DNA from 2 places in the Streptomyces luteoverticillatus genome. Region 1 is predicted to be linked to the other one. Evidence: riboswitches for the same ligand, from Rfam matches in the RefSeq annotation. Region 1 holds a riboswitch; the other holds the start of a gene.
What was found. A riboswitch is a leader RNA that binds a small molecule or an ion and turns the genes downstream of it on or off. The one in region 1 is predicted to bind S-adenosylmethionine.
Positions count from the first base shown of each region.

Region 2: linked by a shared signal. The riboswitch ahead of thrC (threonine synthase) and the one ahead of EKH77_RS08375 (aminotransferase class V-fold PLP-dependent enzyme) in region 1 are both predicted to bind S-adenosylmethionine.

Region 1 covers NZ_CP034587.1:1,982,447-1,989,750, forward strand. The annotation lists gene EKH77_RS08350 (C40 family peptidase) at 1-693, opposite strand, end outside; gene EKH77_RS08355 (NYN domain-containing protein) at 912-2,285, opposite strand; gene EKH77_RS08360 (hypothetical protein) at 2,305-2,547, opposite strand; gene EKH77_RS08365 (rhomboid family intramembrane serine protease) at 2,694-3,413, shown strand; gene EKH77_RS08370 (Lrp/AsnC ligand binding domain-containing protein) at 3,410-3,691, shown strand; gene EKH77_RS08375 (aminotransferase class V-fold PLP-dependent enzyme) at 3,750-5,108, opposite strand; SAM riboswitch class IV at 5,229-5,343, opposite strand; gene trpD (anthranilate phosphoribosyltransferase) at 5,421-6,482, opposite strand; gene qcrB (cytochrome bc1 complex cytochrome b subunit) at 6,632-7,304, opposite strand, start outside.
Region 2 covers NZ_CP034587.1:4,230,626-4,237,929, forward strand. The annotation lists gene EKH77_RS18790 (alpha,alpha-trehalose-phosphate synthase (UDP-forming)) at 1-573, opposite strand, end outside; gene EKH77_RS18795 (glucosyl-3-phosphoglycerate synthase) at 680-1,639, opposite strand; SAM riboswitch class I at 1,812-1,954, shown strand; gene thrC (threonine synthase) at 1,972-3,267, shown strand; gene EKH77_RS18805 (MoaD/ThiS family protein) at 3,374-3,649, shown strand; gene EKH77_RS18810 (cold-shock protein) at 4,121-4,324, shown strand; gene groL (chaperonin GroEL) at 4,665-6,287, shown strand; gene EKH77_RS18820 (DNA repair helicase XPB) at 6,481-7,304, shown strand, end outside.

The DNA.
Region 1 (7,304 bases):
GCGGTTGGCGCGGCCGCTGTCGCCCCCGCTCTTGCCGCTGTCGCCACCGGACTTGGCGCCACCGCTCTTCTGGTCCCCGCCGGTGATCTCCGCACGCTCCTTCTCGGAGAACTGGTTGAGCACCTTCTGGGCGTCGGCCAGCTTCCCCTGGACCTCGTCCTTGTGCTGCTCCACGGCCTTGCGGGTGGACTCCAGGTCCGCGAGCTTGGAGGAGGCCGCCGCGCGCTCCTGCTTGAGGACGCGCTGCTTGGCGGCCATCAGCCGGAGCGTGTCGGCCTGCTTGGCGCTCAGCTGGCTGAGCCGGGAGGCCCGGTCCAGGTAGGTGTCGGGGTCCGAGGTGAGGAGCAGCTGGAGCGTGGGGTCGATCGAGCCGGTGCGGTACTGCGAGGTGGCTATCAGGCCGAGGGCGCCGCGCATCCGGTTGAACTCGTCCTGGCCGCGCGCGACCTTGTCCTGGAGCTCACTGACCTGCTTCTCCAGCTTGTCGTGCTGCTCCTTGGCCCCGTTGTACTTCTCGGTGGCCTGCTCGGCCTCTTCGTAGAGCTTGTCGACCTGGTCCTTGGCCTCGGACTTCGACAGCTTGGTGTCGGCGTGCGCGGCCTGCGCGGACAGGGCGACGGCCATGGCCGCGGTCGCGGTCAGCACGGTGGCCCGAGTGCGGCTCGGCTTCTTGGGACGACGGTGGGACGCCACGGAGACGAGCTCCTTCTACTCTGGGCCGCCCGCCGCGCGAATTCCTGGGGCGCGGCGGGACCTTCACCGCACACCCCGAACGAGTGATTCCGCGAATGAAGGTTCGAGGCATGACCCTAGTGACCACCGTCGCCACCGTTCAAATTTTCTTGCGAAAAATCTTTGTCAGCGGTACATCCTTTACCAACCTGACACAGTCGGTAATGACCACTTGACGGTCAGGTGCGGGCAAGTCGCTTGAGCAGCAAGGCCGATGCCACCGGCCGCGCCCCCGCCTTGGCCACCCCGTCCGCCACCTCGCGGTCCGTGGAGACCACCACGACCGGCCGGCCCGGCGGCTCGGCCCGCACGAGCTGACGGATCAGCTCGTCCGCCGTCACACCCGGCTTGCTGAACAGCACCCGCACCCCGCGCGGCGGCGCCAGCAGCACCGGGGCGGCCAGCTCCGCGCCGTCGAAGACGCACGTGACCTCGGCGCCGCTCTGCGCGGCCAGCATCGCGAGCCCGCCCAGCAGCCGCAGCCGCTGCTTGTCCAGCGGCATCGTCGGATAGCCGGTCTTGGTGACGTTGTAGCCGTCGACGAGCAGATGCGTCTGAGGCAGCGCCAGCAACTGGTCCAGCAGCGCCGGATCCGTCTCCGACAGCGCCCGCGTCGCGATGTCCCGGGGCGTCATCGTGCCCGGCCGCACCGCGTCCACCGTGTCCGCCGGCGGCACCGAGACCGGCGGCAGCGCCAGCTCGCGGCGCAGCCCCTGCGCCGCGTCCAGCACGGTGTCCAGCAGCAGCCGCAGCCGGACGTCCTCCACGCTGCGACCCTCGCGCGTCGCCCGGCGGCTCGCCTCCAGGGCCGCCTCGGCCTCCGCGAGCCGGGCCTTGGCCCGGCGCGCCTCGCCCTGCGCCGCCGCCTTCTCGGCGGCGGCCTCGGCGCGCAACGCCTCCAGCTCGCCCTGGGCCTTGCGCAGCGCCGCCTCGCCGCGCCGCACATCGCTCTGCGCGCTGCGCAGCTTGCGGTGCAACGACTCGGCGTCCCGCCGGACGGCCTCCAGCTCGGCCCGGACCCGGTCGGCCTCGGCCTTCGCCTCCGCCCGCGCCGCCGCCAGCTCCTCGCGCAGCCGCGTCAGCTCGTGCCGGGCCTCCTCGTCGGCCCGCTCGGCGCTCGCCCGGGCCGCCTCCTCGCCCGCCGCCGTGACCAGCTTGACCCAGCCGGCCGGCCGCAGCACGAACGCCATGGCGGCCACGTCCTCCGGATCGGCGGCCGCCGGCGGCGAACCGGCCTCCAGGGCCTCCGCCAGCTCGGAACCGGTCTCCCGCAGCCGCGCGGAGATCCGCTGCCGGAAGGCCGAGTCGCTCTCCACGGCCGCGGCCATGGCGTTCCCCGCGAACTTGGCCCGGCGGGAGGGGGTGAACCGGGCATACTGCCGCAACTGGGCGGGCAGTTCCGCGACCGTCAGCCCGCCGAACGCCTCCGCGACGAGCCCGATGACCCGCCGCCGGATGCCTTCGGGCAGCGGACGGTCGAGCACCTCGCTGACGCCGTCGTCGGCCCCGCCGGCGTCACCGGCCGCCTCCACGCCGTCCGTGTGCTCCACCACCGCTTATCGCTCCCGTTCGTCAGGCATCGGCGCCCGGCCGGGCCACCAGCTCGATCTGGTCGACGGCGTTGCACCAGCGGCAACGCACGGACTCGATCGTCTCACTGACGATCTCGCGCTCCTCCACCGCGGGCTCCCCCGCCAGGTCGAGGTGCACGAACTCCACGGCTTTGGTCGTCCGCGTGACGTCGAAACGCGTGAGGTTGCCGCACAGGGTGCAGCGCCACCGGTTCCCGGCTGTCGGCTGGGGAACAACGCCCATCGTGTCGTCCGTCCTCGTCTGTGGTCCGCGGGGTGCTCCCCGTAACCCTACGGCCTGCCGGTTGCCGGGCGCGGGGCGTGCGGCCCGCACGGACGGCCCGGCGAGGCGCTCTGCACGGGTTGCGCCCGGTACGCCATGATCTGGCCATGATCGAAACGGCAGGGCGCCCGGGCCACCCGGACACCCCGTGGGTGACCTGGACGATCCTGGCCGTCTGCGGCGCGGTCTTCCTGATCGGCCCCGTCTCCGGCCTGAATCCGGTCTACGGCACCGGACCCGGACTGCCGGCCGCCCAGACCGACTACTTCGCGCACTGGGGGGTCGTGCCGCAGGAGCTCCTCCACGGCTCCCCCTGGGCTCTGCGCACCCCGCTCACCGCGCTCTTCGTGCACGGGAACTGGCTGCATCTGCTGGGGAACATGCTCTTCCTCTACGTCTTCGGCGCCATGACCGAGGCCCACCTGGGCCGTGCCGCGTTCCTCTGCTGCTACCTCCTCACCGGCTATCTCGCCCTCTTCGGCTACGCGGCCGTGCACGCCCACTCCGAACGCACGCTCGTGGGCGCGTCGGGAGCCATCTCCGGGGTGCTCGGCGCGTTCCTCTATCTCTTCCCCAGGGCGCGGGTCACCAGCCTCTTCCCGTTCCTGTTCTTCCTGCCGCTGCGCTTCCCCGCGTGGGCCGTACTGCTGTTCTGGTTCGCGCTCCAGTGGCTGGCGACGGGGACGGACGCGGGGCGCCCCGGGGTCGCCTATCTGGCCCACGTCGTGGGATTCGCACTCGGATTCGGCTACGCCTGGGGGCTTCGCACACCTGCGGCTAGAGTGAAGGGCGCAGCCAGGTCCACCGAAGGAGACAAACCGACGTGATCACTTCGATCGTGCTCATCAAGACCGACGTGGACCGGATTCCCGAGATCGCCGAGAACATCGCCGCCATCGAGGGCGTGAGCGAGGTCTACTCGGTCACCGGCGGGGCCGACCTGATCGCGATGGTCCGCGTGGCCCGGCACGACGACCTCGCGGACCTCATCCCGGGCCGCATCAGCAAGGTCCCGGGCGTGGCCTCGACGGAGACCCACATCGCGTTCCGCACGTACTCCCAGCACGACCTGGAAGCGGCCTTCGCGATCGGCCTCGACAACTAACCGGGCCCCGAAGGGGCGCGGGGCTGTGACACTATGCGGCTCCGCCGCGTGGGCGCGCTCAGCCCAAGCCGACCCGCGGCCGAACCGCAACGCACCGCCCACCCTCGGTGCGGTAGCTCCACCGAGCCCCCTCGGTGACGAGCTCCCGTACAGCCCGTACGAACCGCTCGACGTGCTCATCGGGCGTCCCCGCCCCAAAGCTCACCCGAATGGCATTCAGCGACCGCCCGTCGGACGGCCCGCACTCGCCGGGCGCCCCCCGATCGCCGTCCAGCAGGACGCGGACGAGCGGATGCGCGCAGAAAAGCCCATCCCGCACCCCGATCCCATACTCCGCTGAGAGCGCCGCCGCGAAGTGCGAGCTGTTCCAGCCGTCCACGACGAACGAGAGCACCCCCACACGCGGGGCGTCCGCGCCGAACAGCGACAGCACCCGCACCCCCGGGACGTCCGCCAACCCGGCCCGCACCCGCGCGATCAGCTCCCGTTCACGCTCGACCAGCCGGTCGAAGCCGGTCTCCTGGAGCGCCTTGCAGGCGGCGGCGATGGCGTAGGCCCCGATGACGTTGGGCGAACCGGCCTCGTGCCGGGCCACGGTGTCGTGCCACTCGACCTCGACGCCGCCCTCGGCGTCGCGGGCCACCCTGCGGCTGGCGCCGCCACCCGCCAGATACGGCTCGGCCTCCCGCAGCCAGTCGGCCCGCCCCGCGAGGACGCCGGCGCCGAACGGCGCGTACAGCTTGTGCCCGGAGAAGGCGACCCAGTCGACGTCCCACCCGGCGACGTCCACGGGGTGGTGCGGCGCCAACTGGGCGGCGTCCAGCACGATGCGCGCGCCGTGCGCGTGCGCGGCCGCCGCCAGCTCCCGTACCGGCCACAGCTCGCCGGTCACATTGGACGCGCCGGTCACGCAGACCAGCGCCGGGCCATACGGCTCCCGGTCGGCGAGCGCCCGCTCCAGCGTCTCGACGGCCTCCGCCGGTGAACGCGGGGCGTCGAGGTAGGTGACCTCGGCGTCCCGCCACGGCAGCAGGGCCGCGTGGTGCTCGGTCTCGAAGACGAACACCCGGCATCCGGCGGGCAGTACGGACGCCAGCAGGTTCAGCGAGTCCGTGGTGGAGCGGGTGAAGACCACCTGGTCGCCCTCGCGGCAGCCGAGGAAGCCGGCGACGGTGGCCCGGCATCCTTCGAACAGGTCGGTCGACAGCTGCGACAGGTACCCGGCGCCCCGGTGGACGCTGCCGTAGTAGGGCGCGTAGGCGGCGACGTCGTCCCACACCCGCCGCAACGCCGGTGCGCTGGCGGCGTAGTCGAGCGCGGCGTAGGTCACCTCGCCCCCGGTGACGAGCGGTACGCGGACGTCGTGACCGAGGACGGGCAGCGGCTCGACGGTAGTGACAACAGGGCATGCGGACATGGCGAATTCTCCCGGCAGGGGTGATGGATGAAGGCGTACCGGAGAAGGGGCCGGAACGGCCCTAGAGCATTCGCTGCAACACGGAAGGGTCTCCCTCGACAACCAGGATCCCTGGCGAGGGATCCGCGCTTGCCGCAGACGTCTGCCTGCGGCCTGGTCATCACCCGGGGCACCCCGCCACGGAAGGAGGGTTGCCGGACAGCAAGCCGGGGCCGAAACGCTGTCACTCGTGACCTGCGCAGCATCATGCCACAGGATCTTGAATGCGCAAGGGCGCGGTCCGCGATGCGGACCGCGCCCTTGAGGGGAGACTCAGCGGTTGCTGGCCTCCACCCACTTCTCCAGCACCCGCCGGGCCGCGCCCGAGTCGATGGACTCGGCCGCCCGCGCCATCCCGGCGCGGATCCGCTCCGTGAGGGGCTCGTCCGTCGGCGTCAGGGCGGCCAGCGCGGCGGCGGAGTTGAGCAGCACCGCGTCCCGGACCGGGCCGGTCTCCCCGGCGAGCAGCCGGCGGGCCACATCCGCGTTGTACGAGGCGTCGGCGCCCCGCAGCGCCTCGATGGGCACCAGGTCGACGCCGACGTCCCGGGGGTCGAAGGACTCCTCCCGCACCTGGCCGTCCCCCACGATCCACACCCGCGAGGTGGCCGTCGTGGTGAGCTCGTCGAGCCCGTCGTCGCCGCGGAAGACCAGCGCGGAGGAGCCGCGTTCGGCCAGCACCCCGGCCAGGATCGGCGCCATCCGGGCGTCCGCGACGCCGGTCGCCTGGGCCTTGACCCGCGCGGGGTTGGTCAGCGGGCCCAGGACGTTGAAGGTCGTGCGGATGCCCAGCTCACGGCGGGCGGGGGCCACATACCGCAGGGCGGGGTGGAACTTCACCGCGAAACAGAAGGTGATGCCGGCCTCCTCGGCCACCTCCACCACCCGGCGCGGGGTCAGCTCCAGATTGACCCCGAGCTTCTCCAGGACGTCCGAGGCGCCGCTCGCGGAGGACGCGGCGCGGTTGCCGTGCTTGACGACCTTCGCCCCGGCGCCCGCGACGACGATCGAGGACATGGTGGAGATGTTGACGGTCTTGGCGCCGTCGCCGCCGGTGCCCACGATGTCGACGCTCGGGCCGGGCACCTCGATGAGATTGGCGTGCCGGTACATCGCCCGGACCAGGCCGGAGATCTCGGCGACCGTCTCGCCCTTGGCCCGCAGGGCGACGGCGAAGCCCGCGATCTGGGCGTCGGTGGCCTCCCCGCGCATGATCCGGTCCATGGCCCAGGCCGTGTCGTCGGCGCCGAGGTCCACTCCGCCGAGCAGGGCGTCCAGGAGGCCCGGCCAGGTGTGGGCCACCGAGCGCTCGCCGCCTGTCGGGGTCACGTTCATGGTCCACACTCCTGGTGGTCGGTCCCTGGTGGGGGCCGCCCTGGGCCCCCGTTACGCGGTCCAGCCTATCCACGTCCGGGAACGGCGAAGAGCCCCGTCCAGTACTGGACGGGGCTCCTGCCGTGGCGATCAGCGATCAGCTGTGGGGATCAGTGGTGGCCGTGGCCGCTCGTGATCTCCTGGTACTCCTCCGCGGTGGCCTTGGGGATGTGGGTCCCCTCGCCGTAGAAGCCCTTCGAGAGCTTCACGCGGAGCTTCTGGCCGGCGCCGATCTTGCGCGCCACGCCGTTCTCGTCGACCTCCGGCTCCAGCTCGAGCGGCCTGGGCTGCTCGTGCGCCGTGAGGGTGTGCATCTGCTCCTGCGAGATCGGCTCGTGGATCTCCACGAACTCACCGTGCGGCAGGCGCTTGATGATGCCCGACTCGCGGCCGTGCAGCACCTTCTCCTTGTCGCGGCGCTGGAGACCCATGCAGATCCGGCGCGTGGCGATGAAGGCGAGGACCGGGCCGACGAAGAAGCCGATCCGGACGAACCAGGTGATGGCGTTGATCGACAGGTGGAAGTGGGTGGCCCACAGGTCGTTTCCACCACCGACCAGCAGCACCAGGTACCAGGTCAGCCAGGCGACACCGAACGCGGTGCGCGTCGGGGCGTTGCGCGGGCGGTCCAGCAGGTGGTGCTCACGCTTGTCGCCGGTGACCCAGGACTCGATGAACGGGTAGACGGCGATGGCGGCCAGCACCAGCGGGAAGATCATCAGCGGGATGAACACGCCCAGGACGAGCGTGTGGCCCCACAGGTTGATCTCCCAGCCCGGCATC
Region 2 (7,304 bases), 2.2 Mb from region 1:
GCCGACGCGCAGGTCGGGGCGGCGGGCGCGGAGCAGCCCGGGGACGAGGGTGAGGTGGTAGTCCTGGACGAGGACGACGGCACCCTCCGCCGCCTCCTCGGCGATCGCGTCCGCGAAGGCGCTGTTGTACGCCTCGTAGGCCGCCCACTGCGACCGGAACTCCTTGTCGAATACCGGTTCGAGCGGGGTCTGCCAGAGCATGTGATGGGCGAACCACAGCACGGAGTTGGCCACGCCGTTGTACGCGGCGGAGAACGTCCCGGCCGGGATGTCCAGCATCCGCACCCGCAGCCCGCCCGTGTCGGCCGGGTCGAGTCTTCGGCCCGCGCGGGACGCCGCCAGCCGGTCGCCCTCGCCCAGCGCGGCGCACACCCACACCGCCGCCGCGCCCCGCGGATCCCGTCCGATCTCGCTCAGCCCGGACACCAGCCCGCCGCCGCCCCGCCCGGCCACCAGCGAGCCGTCCTCGCGTGTCGAGTACGAGACCGGCCCCCGGTTGGACGCCACGACGATGGGCGCGGCGGCTACCGGGGCTGCGGCTACCGGGACGGGCGGGGGATGCTCAGCGACCATGACGCCAGCCTTGCCCCCGGCGAACCGCTCAAACGTACGCACGGCTCGTCGGGTGCCACACGGGGAACATCCCGTTCCCCGTCCGGACGCCCGGAAGCCCGGACGGCTACGCCGCGCGCCGCCGGGCGTACTCCGGTATCTCCGCCATCGGCGGCCGCTCCTCCGTGTCCACGGCGTACGTGCGCGGCACGAACCCCTCCGCCGTGCGCTCGAACTGGGTGAGCGCCGGACGCACCAGATGGCCCCGGGCCAGCCGCAACTGCGCCGTGCGGTAGATCGTCGCGGCCATCCGGCCCAGCGCCCGGCCGTCCTGGTGGCGGTGCTTGCGCACGCCCACGTCGACCTGCGCCAGCGCGTCCAGGCCCACCGTGTGCAGCGCGTCCACGAGCAGGCCCAGCTCCACGCCGTAGCCCACGGGGAACGGCAGCCGCTCCAGCAGCGAGCGGCGGGCCGCGTACTCGCCGCCCAGCGGCTGGACGAAGCCCGCGAGCTGCGGCCAGTGGAGGTTCAGCAGCGGGCGCGCCACCAGCTCGGTGACCCGGCCGCCCTGCCCCGCGACCTCGCCCAGCGGACGGTCGTACATCGCCTTGACGAACTGCACCCCGGGATCGGTCAGCAGCGGGCCGACGATCCCCGAGACGAAGTCGCCGGAGAAGTCCTTCAGGTCCGCGTCGACGAAGCAGACGACGTCGCCCGTCGTCGCCAGCAGGGACCGCCACAGCACCTCGCCCTTGCCCGGCAGCGCGGGCAGCCGCGGCAGGATCTCGTCGCGGTGCACGACGCGCGCGCCGGCCGCCGCCGCGACCTCGGCCGTCCGGTCCGTGGAACCGGAGTCCAGCACCACCAGCTCGTCCACCAGCGGCACGGCCCCCGGCCCGCCGTCCGCCGTCAGCTCGCGGCGGATCGTCGCCACGATCTCGCCGACCGTCGCCTCCTCGTTCAGCGCCGGCAGCACCACGCTGACCGTGGTGCCCGTGTCGCCCTTGGCGGCCAGCAGCTGGTCGAGCGGACGGTCGGCGGCGGACCAGGACCGCTGGGCGAGCCAGCGCTCCACCTCTTCCAGCACGTGCATGACTCCTCGTCGTTGATCGTCGGTGATCGTCGCTGTGACGCATCTCGCGGTTCGGACGGCCCTCTCAAGCGGCCACCCCTTCCGTTACAGTCTTGAACAACGCGGACGGCCGTCCTATGTCGGGGGTCGTCACGCGCACAAACGCCCGGCTGCGCCCGGGCCATACCGCTCATCCAGAGGGGCAGAGGGACACGGCCCGTTGAAGCCCCGGCAACCCTCCAGCCGGTCTCGGTCATACGACGCGAGGCTCCCGGCGGGGAAGGTGCCAAATCCGTCTCGTGGTGACGTTCGCCGCGAGGAAGATGAGGAGAAAGGGCCTCGCCTCCATGGCTGTCGAAGCCGTTGAAAGTCGTACCTCCGTACCTCGCGCCACCGCTTCCTTCGGACCCGCCGTCGCGCTCTCCTGCCGCGAGTGCGGCGAGCGCTTCCCGCTCGGTCCCTCCTTCGCCTGCGTGAGCTGCTTCGGCCCCCTCGAGGTGGCCTACGAGCTCCCCGTCGGCGACCCCGAGTCGCTGCGCCGCCGCATCGAGGCCGGACCCGCGAACATCTGGCGCTACGCCCCCCTGCTGCCGGTCCCCGCCGACGTCGCGGACCGGCCGAACCTCAACCCCGGCTTCACCAAGCTCGTCAAGGCCGACAACCTCGCCCGCGAGCTGGGCGTCACCGGCGGGCTGTACGTCAAGGACGACTCCGGAAACCCCACGCACTCCTTCAAGGACCGCGTCGTCGCCATCGCCGTCGAGGCGGCGCGCGCCTTCGGCTTCACCACCCTCTCGTGCTCCTCGACGGGGAACCTTGCCGGAGCGGTGGGCGCCGCGGCGGCGCGCGCGGGCCTTCGGTCCTGTGTCTTCATCCCGCACGACCTGGAGGCCGGCAAAGTTGTGATGGCCGCTGTCTACGGCGGCGAGCTGGTGGGGATCGAGGGGACGTACGACGACGTCAACCGCTTCTGCAGTGAGCTCATCGGCGACCCGCTGGGCGAGGGCTGGGGCTTCGTCAACGTCAATCTGCGGCCCTACTACGGGGAGGGCTCCAAGACCCTCGCGTACGAGATCTGCGAGCAGCTGGGCTGGCGGCTGCCGGACCAGATCGTGGTGCCGGTCGCCTCGGGCTCGCAGCTGACGAAGATCGACAAGGGGCTGAAGGAGCTCGTCGCGCTGGGGCTGGTCGAGGACCGCCCGTACCGGATCTTCGGCGCGCAGGCCGAGGGGTGCGCGCCGGTCTCGCGCGCCTTCAAGGACGGGCACGAGGTGGTGCGGCCGGTGAAGCCGGACACCATCGCGAAGTCCCTGGCCATCGGCAACCCGGCCGACGGGCCGTACGTGCTCGACATCGCCCGGCGCACGAGCGGGGCCGTGGAGGACGTGGACGACGAGCGGATCGTCGAGGCGATCCGGCTGCTGGCCCGGACGGAGGGGATCTTCGCGGAGACGGCGGGCGGGGTGACGGTCGGGGTCACCCGGAAGCTCCTGGAGGACGGGCGGCTGGACCCGTCCCTGACCACCGTCGTGCTCAACACGGGCGACGGGCTCAAGACGCTGGACGCGGTGGCGGCGGGGCCGACCGCGACGATTCCGCCTTCGCTGAGCGCGTTCCGGACGGCGGGGCTCGCGGGCCTTTGAGCCGGGGCCTCACTGGCCTTTAGGCCCCTCACGGGCCTTTAAGCGAGGCCATTGCCGAGCGGGCCCATTGCCCGGCCGTTTACTACCTCAAACCAAAGGTGATCCCATGAGCGTCAGCGTCCGCATTCCCACCATCCTTCGCACCTACACCTCCGGTAAGGCAGAAGTTTCCGCCGAGGGAGCCACTCTCGGTGAAGTCATCGCCTCCCTGGAGAAGAACCACCCCGGAATCGCCGCCCGTGTTCTCGACGAGGGCGGAAAGCTGCGCCGTTTCGTGAATGTGTACGTCAATGACGACGACGTACGGTTCGAGGGCGGACTGGAAGCAGCCACTCCGGATGGCGCCGGGGTGTCGATCATTCCGGCGGTCGCCGGCGGCTGACCGGGGAGGCCCCGAAGCCCTTCCTGGGCAGGCCTCCCGGGGCCGGACCCTTGGCCCGACCCTTCCGAAGCGTTCCTGCGGAATTCACCGGAATCACCCCGCCCGTAAAACGGACGGGGTGATTCCGTCTGTTGAACCGCGATACAGTTGGGGCGTTCCCCCTCCGGTGTCACTGCCGAACGCATATGAGAACCCGTCAAGTTGTGCCCACGACATGTGCACGAATTGCCGGGTTGGTTGCGTTATGCCCGGTCCGACTTGCCCGAGAAGCTGGCGAAATAGGTAGTAATAACCGATCGGCCGCGCCCGGAATTCTCGTCCGACTGACCTGTTGCAGACGGCATCCGTGCAGATACATTCAGCGGCGGTCGACGCGTTCCGGCGCACACCCCCATCCTGTCTGGGGGTGAGGTCTGACCCGGGTCCGCGAGGTGCGGTCCTGTGCAAGGGCCAGTAATAGGGGAGTTAGGCATGGCTCAGGGCACCGTCAAGTGGTTCAACGCGGAGAAGGGGTACGGCTTCATCGCGGTCGACGGTGGTGCGGATGTTTTCGTCCACTACAGCGCGATCCAGATGGACGGCTACCGCACCCTCGAGGAGGGGCAGCGGGTCGAGTTCGAAATCTCGCAGGGCCAGAAGGGGCCGCAGGCGGACATGGTCAAGGTGACCGCCTGACCGGCGCGCATCGACCACCGGCTCACTCAGCTCGCCGAGGGGCCCGCGTCTCCACGACGCGGGCCCCTCGCGCGTCCGCGTCAGGTCCGGGTCGCCTCCGGGCACGTCCAGGTGTGGGGTCATCCGGCACGGGGCAGGTTGGTGTGAGGCGCTTGCACTCGCAGGGGTCGAGTGCTAATCATTGGGCTTAGCACTCTCCGAGTGAGAGTGACAGATTTGGACCGTCGGTGAGGTCGGCGAGCCAAGCGGGGCAAGGAACCGCGAGGCACGCAGGCCGTCCGTCGCGGGCACCAGCGCGGTCCGGAGCAGTCTCCACCCCGTCCTGGGAGGACCACTTCACATGGCCAAGATCATCGCGTTCGACGAGGAGGCACGGCGCGGTCTCGAGCGCGGGATGAACCAGCTCGCCGACGCCGTCAAGGTCACCCTCGGCCCCAAGGGCCGGAACGTCGTCCTCGAGAAGAAGTGGGGCGCCCCCACGATCACCAACGATGGTGTGTCCATCGCCAAGGAGATCGAGCTCGAGGACCCGTACGAGAAGATCGGCGCCGAGCTGGTCAAGGAGGTCGCGAAGAAGACGGACGACGTCGCCGGTGACGGCACGACGACCGCGACCGTCCTCGCCCAGGCGCTCGTCCGCGAGGGCCTGCGCAACGTGGCCGCCGGTGCCAACCCGATGGCCCTGAAGCGCGGTATCGAGAAGGCCGTCGAGGCCGTCTCCGCCGCCCTGCTCGAGCAGGCCAAGGACGTGGAGACCAAGGAGCAGATCGCCTCCACCGCCTCCATCTCCGCCGCCGACACCCAGATCGGCGAGCTCATCGCCGAGGCCATGGACAAGGTCGGCAAGGAAGGCGTCATCACCGTCGAGGAGTCCCAGACCTTCGGTCTGGAGCTGGAGCTCACCGAGGGTATGCGCTTCGACAAGGGCTACATCTCGGCGTACTTCGCCACCGACATGGAGCGTATGGAGGCCTCGCTCGAGGACCCGTACATCCTGATCGTCAACTCGAAGATCAGCTCGGTCAAGGACCTGCTGCCGCTCCTCGAGAAGGTCATGCAGTCCGGCAAGCCGCTGCTGATCATCGCCGAGGACGTCGAGGGCGAGGCCCTGTCGACCCTGGTCGTCAACAAGATCCGCGGCACCTTCAAGTCCGTCGCCGTCAAGGCCCCGGGCTTCGGCGACCGCCGCAAGGCCATGCTGGGCGACATCGCCATCCTCACCGGTGGCACGGTCATCTCCGAGGAGGTCGGCCTCAAGCTGGAGAACGCCGGTCTCGACCTGCTCGGCCGCGCCCGCAAGGTCGTCATCACCAAGGACGAGACGACCATCGTCGACGGTGCCGGTGACAGCGAGCAGGTCCAGGGCCGCGTCAACCAGATCCGCGCCGAGATCGAGAACAGCGACTCGGACTACGACCGCGAGAAGCTCCAGGAGCGCCTGGCGAAGCTGGCCGGCGGCGTGGCCGTCATCAAGGCCGGTGCCGCCACCGAGGTGGAGCTCAAGGAGCGCAAGCACCGCATCGAGGACGCCGTCCGCAACGCCAAGGCCGCCGTCGAGGAGGGCATCGTCGCCGGTGGTGGCGTGGCCCTGCTCCAGGCTTCCTCGGTCTTCGAGAAGCTCGAGCTCGAGGGCGACGAGGCCACCGGTGCCGCCGCTGTGAAGCTGGCCCTGGAGGCCCCGCTGAAGCAGATCTCCGTGAACGCCGGCCTCGAGGGCGGCGTCATCGTGGAGAAGGTGCGCAACCTGACCCCGGGCCACGGCCTCAACGCCGCCACGGGCGAGTACGTCGACATGATCGCCGAGGGCATCATCGACCCGGCGAAGGTCACCCGCTCCGCCCTGCAGAACGCCGCGTCCATCGCCGCGCTGTTCCTGACCACCGAGGCCGTCATCGCCGACAAGCCGGAGAAGGCCGCCGCGGCCGCTCCGGGCGGCATGCCGGGCGGTGACATGGACTTCTGATCGACCTGACAGGTTGATCGACCGTCCTGCGGTCCACCGGGGCGGCACCCTCACGGGGGTGCCGCCCCGGTGGCGTTTCCGGGGCCCGGGCCCGGGGCCTTTTCGGGCGGCCCCACCCGTCGGCGGTGAATAAGGGACACTGGAAGCTTGTCCCGCACCACGGGCGGGACCGAGGAGAGCGGAAGGCCGAGGCGTGAGCGGACCCCTGATCGTCCAGAGCGACAAGACCCTGCTGCTGGAGGTGGACCACGAGCGTGCCGACGAGTGCCGGCGTGCCATCGCCGCCTTCGCGGAGCTGGAGCGCGCGCCCGAGCACATCCACACCTACCGGGTGACCCCGCTGGGGCTGTGGAACGCGCGGGCCGCCGGGCACGACGCCGAGCAGGTCGTCGACGCGCTCGTCTCGTACTCCCGCTACCCCGTGCCGCACGCCCTGCTCGTCGACATCGCCGAGACCATGGCCCGCTACGGGCGGCTGAAGCTGCTCAAGCACCCGGTGCACGGGCTGGTGCTGGAGAGCACCGACCGGCCCGTGCTGGAGGAGATCCTCCGCTCGAAGAAGATCAAGCCGCTGGTGGGCGCCCGGATCGACCCGGACACCGTCGCCGTCCACCCCTCCGAGCGCGGCCAGATCAAGCAGACGCTGCTCAAGCTGGGCTGGCCCGCCGAGGACCTCGCCGGGTACGTGGACGGCGAGGCGCACCCCATCGAGCTCGCCGAGGACGGCTGGGCGCTGCGCCCGTACCAGCGGCAGGCCGTGGAGGGGTTCTGGCACGGCGGCTCGGGCGTGGTCGTGTTGCCCTGTGGCGCCGGCAAGACGCTCGTCGGCGCGGGCGCGATGGCCATGGCGAAGGCGACGACGCTGATCCTGGTCACCAACACCGTCTCCGCGCGTCAGTGGAAGCACGAGCTGGTGAAGCGGACGTCCCTGACCGAGGACGAGATCGGCGAGTACAGCGGTACGCGCAAGGAGATCCGTCCGGTCACCATCGCCACCTACCAGGTGCTGACGACCAG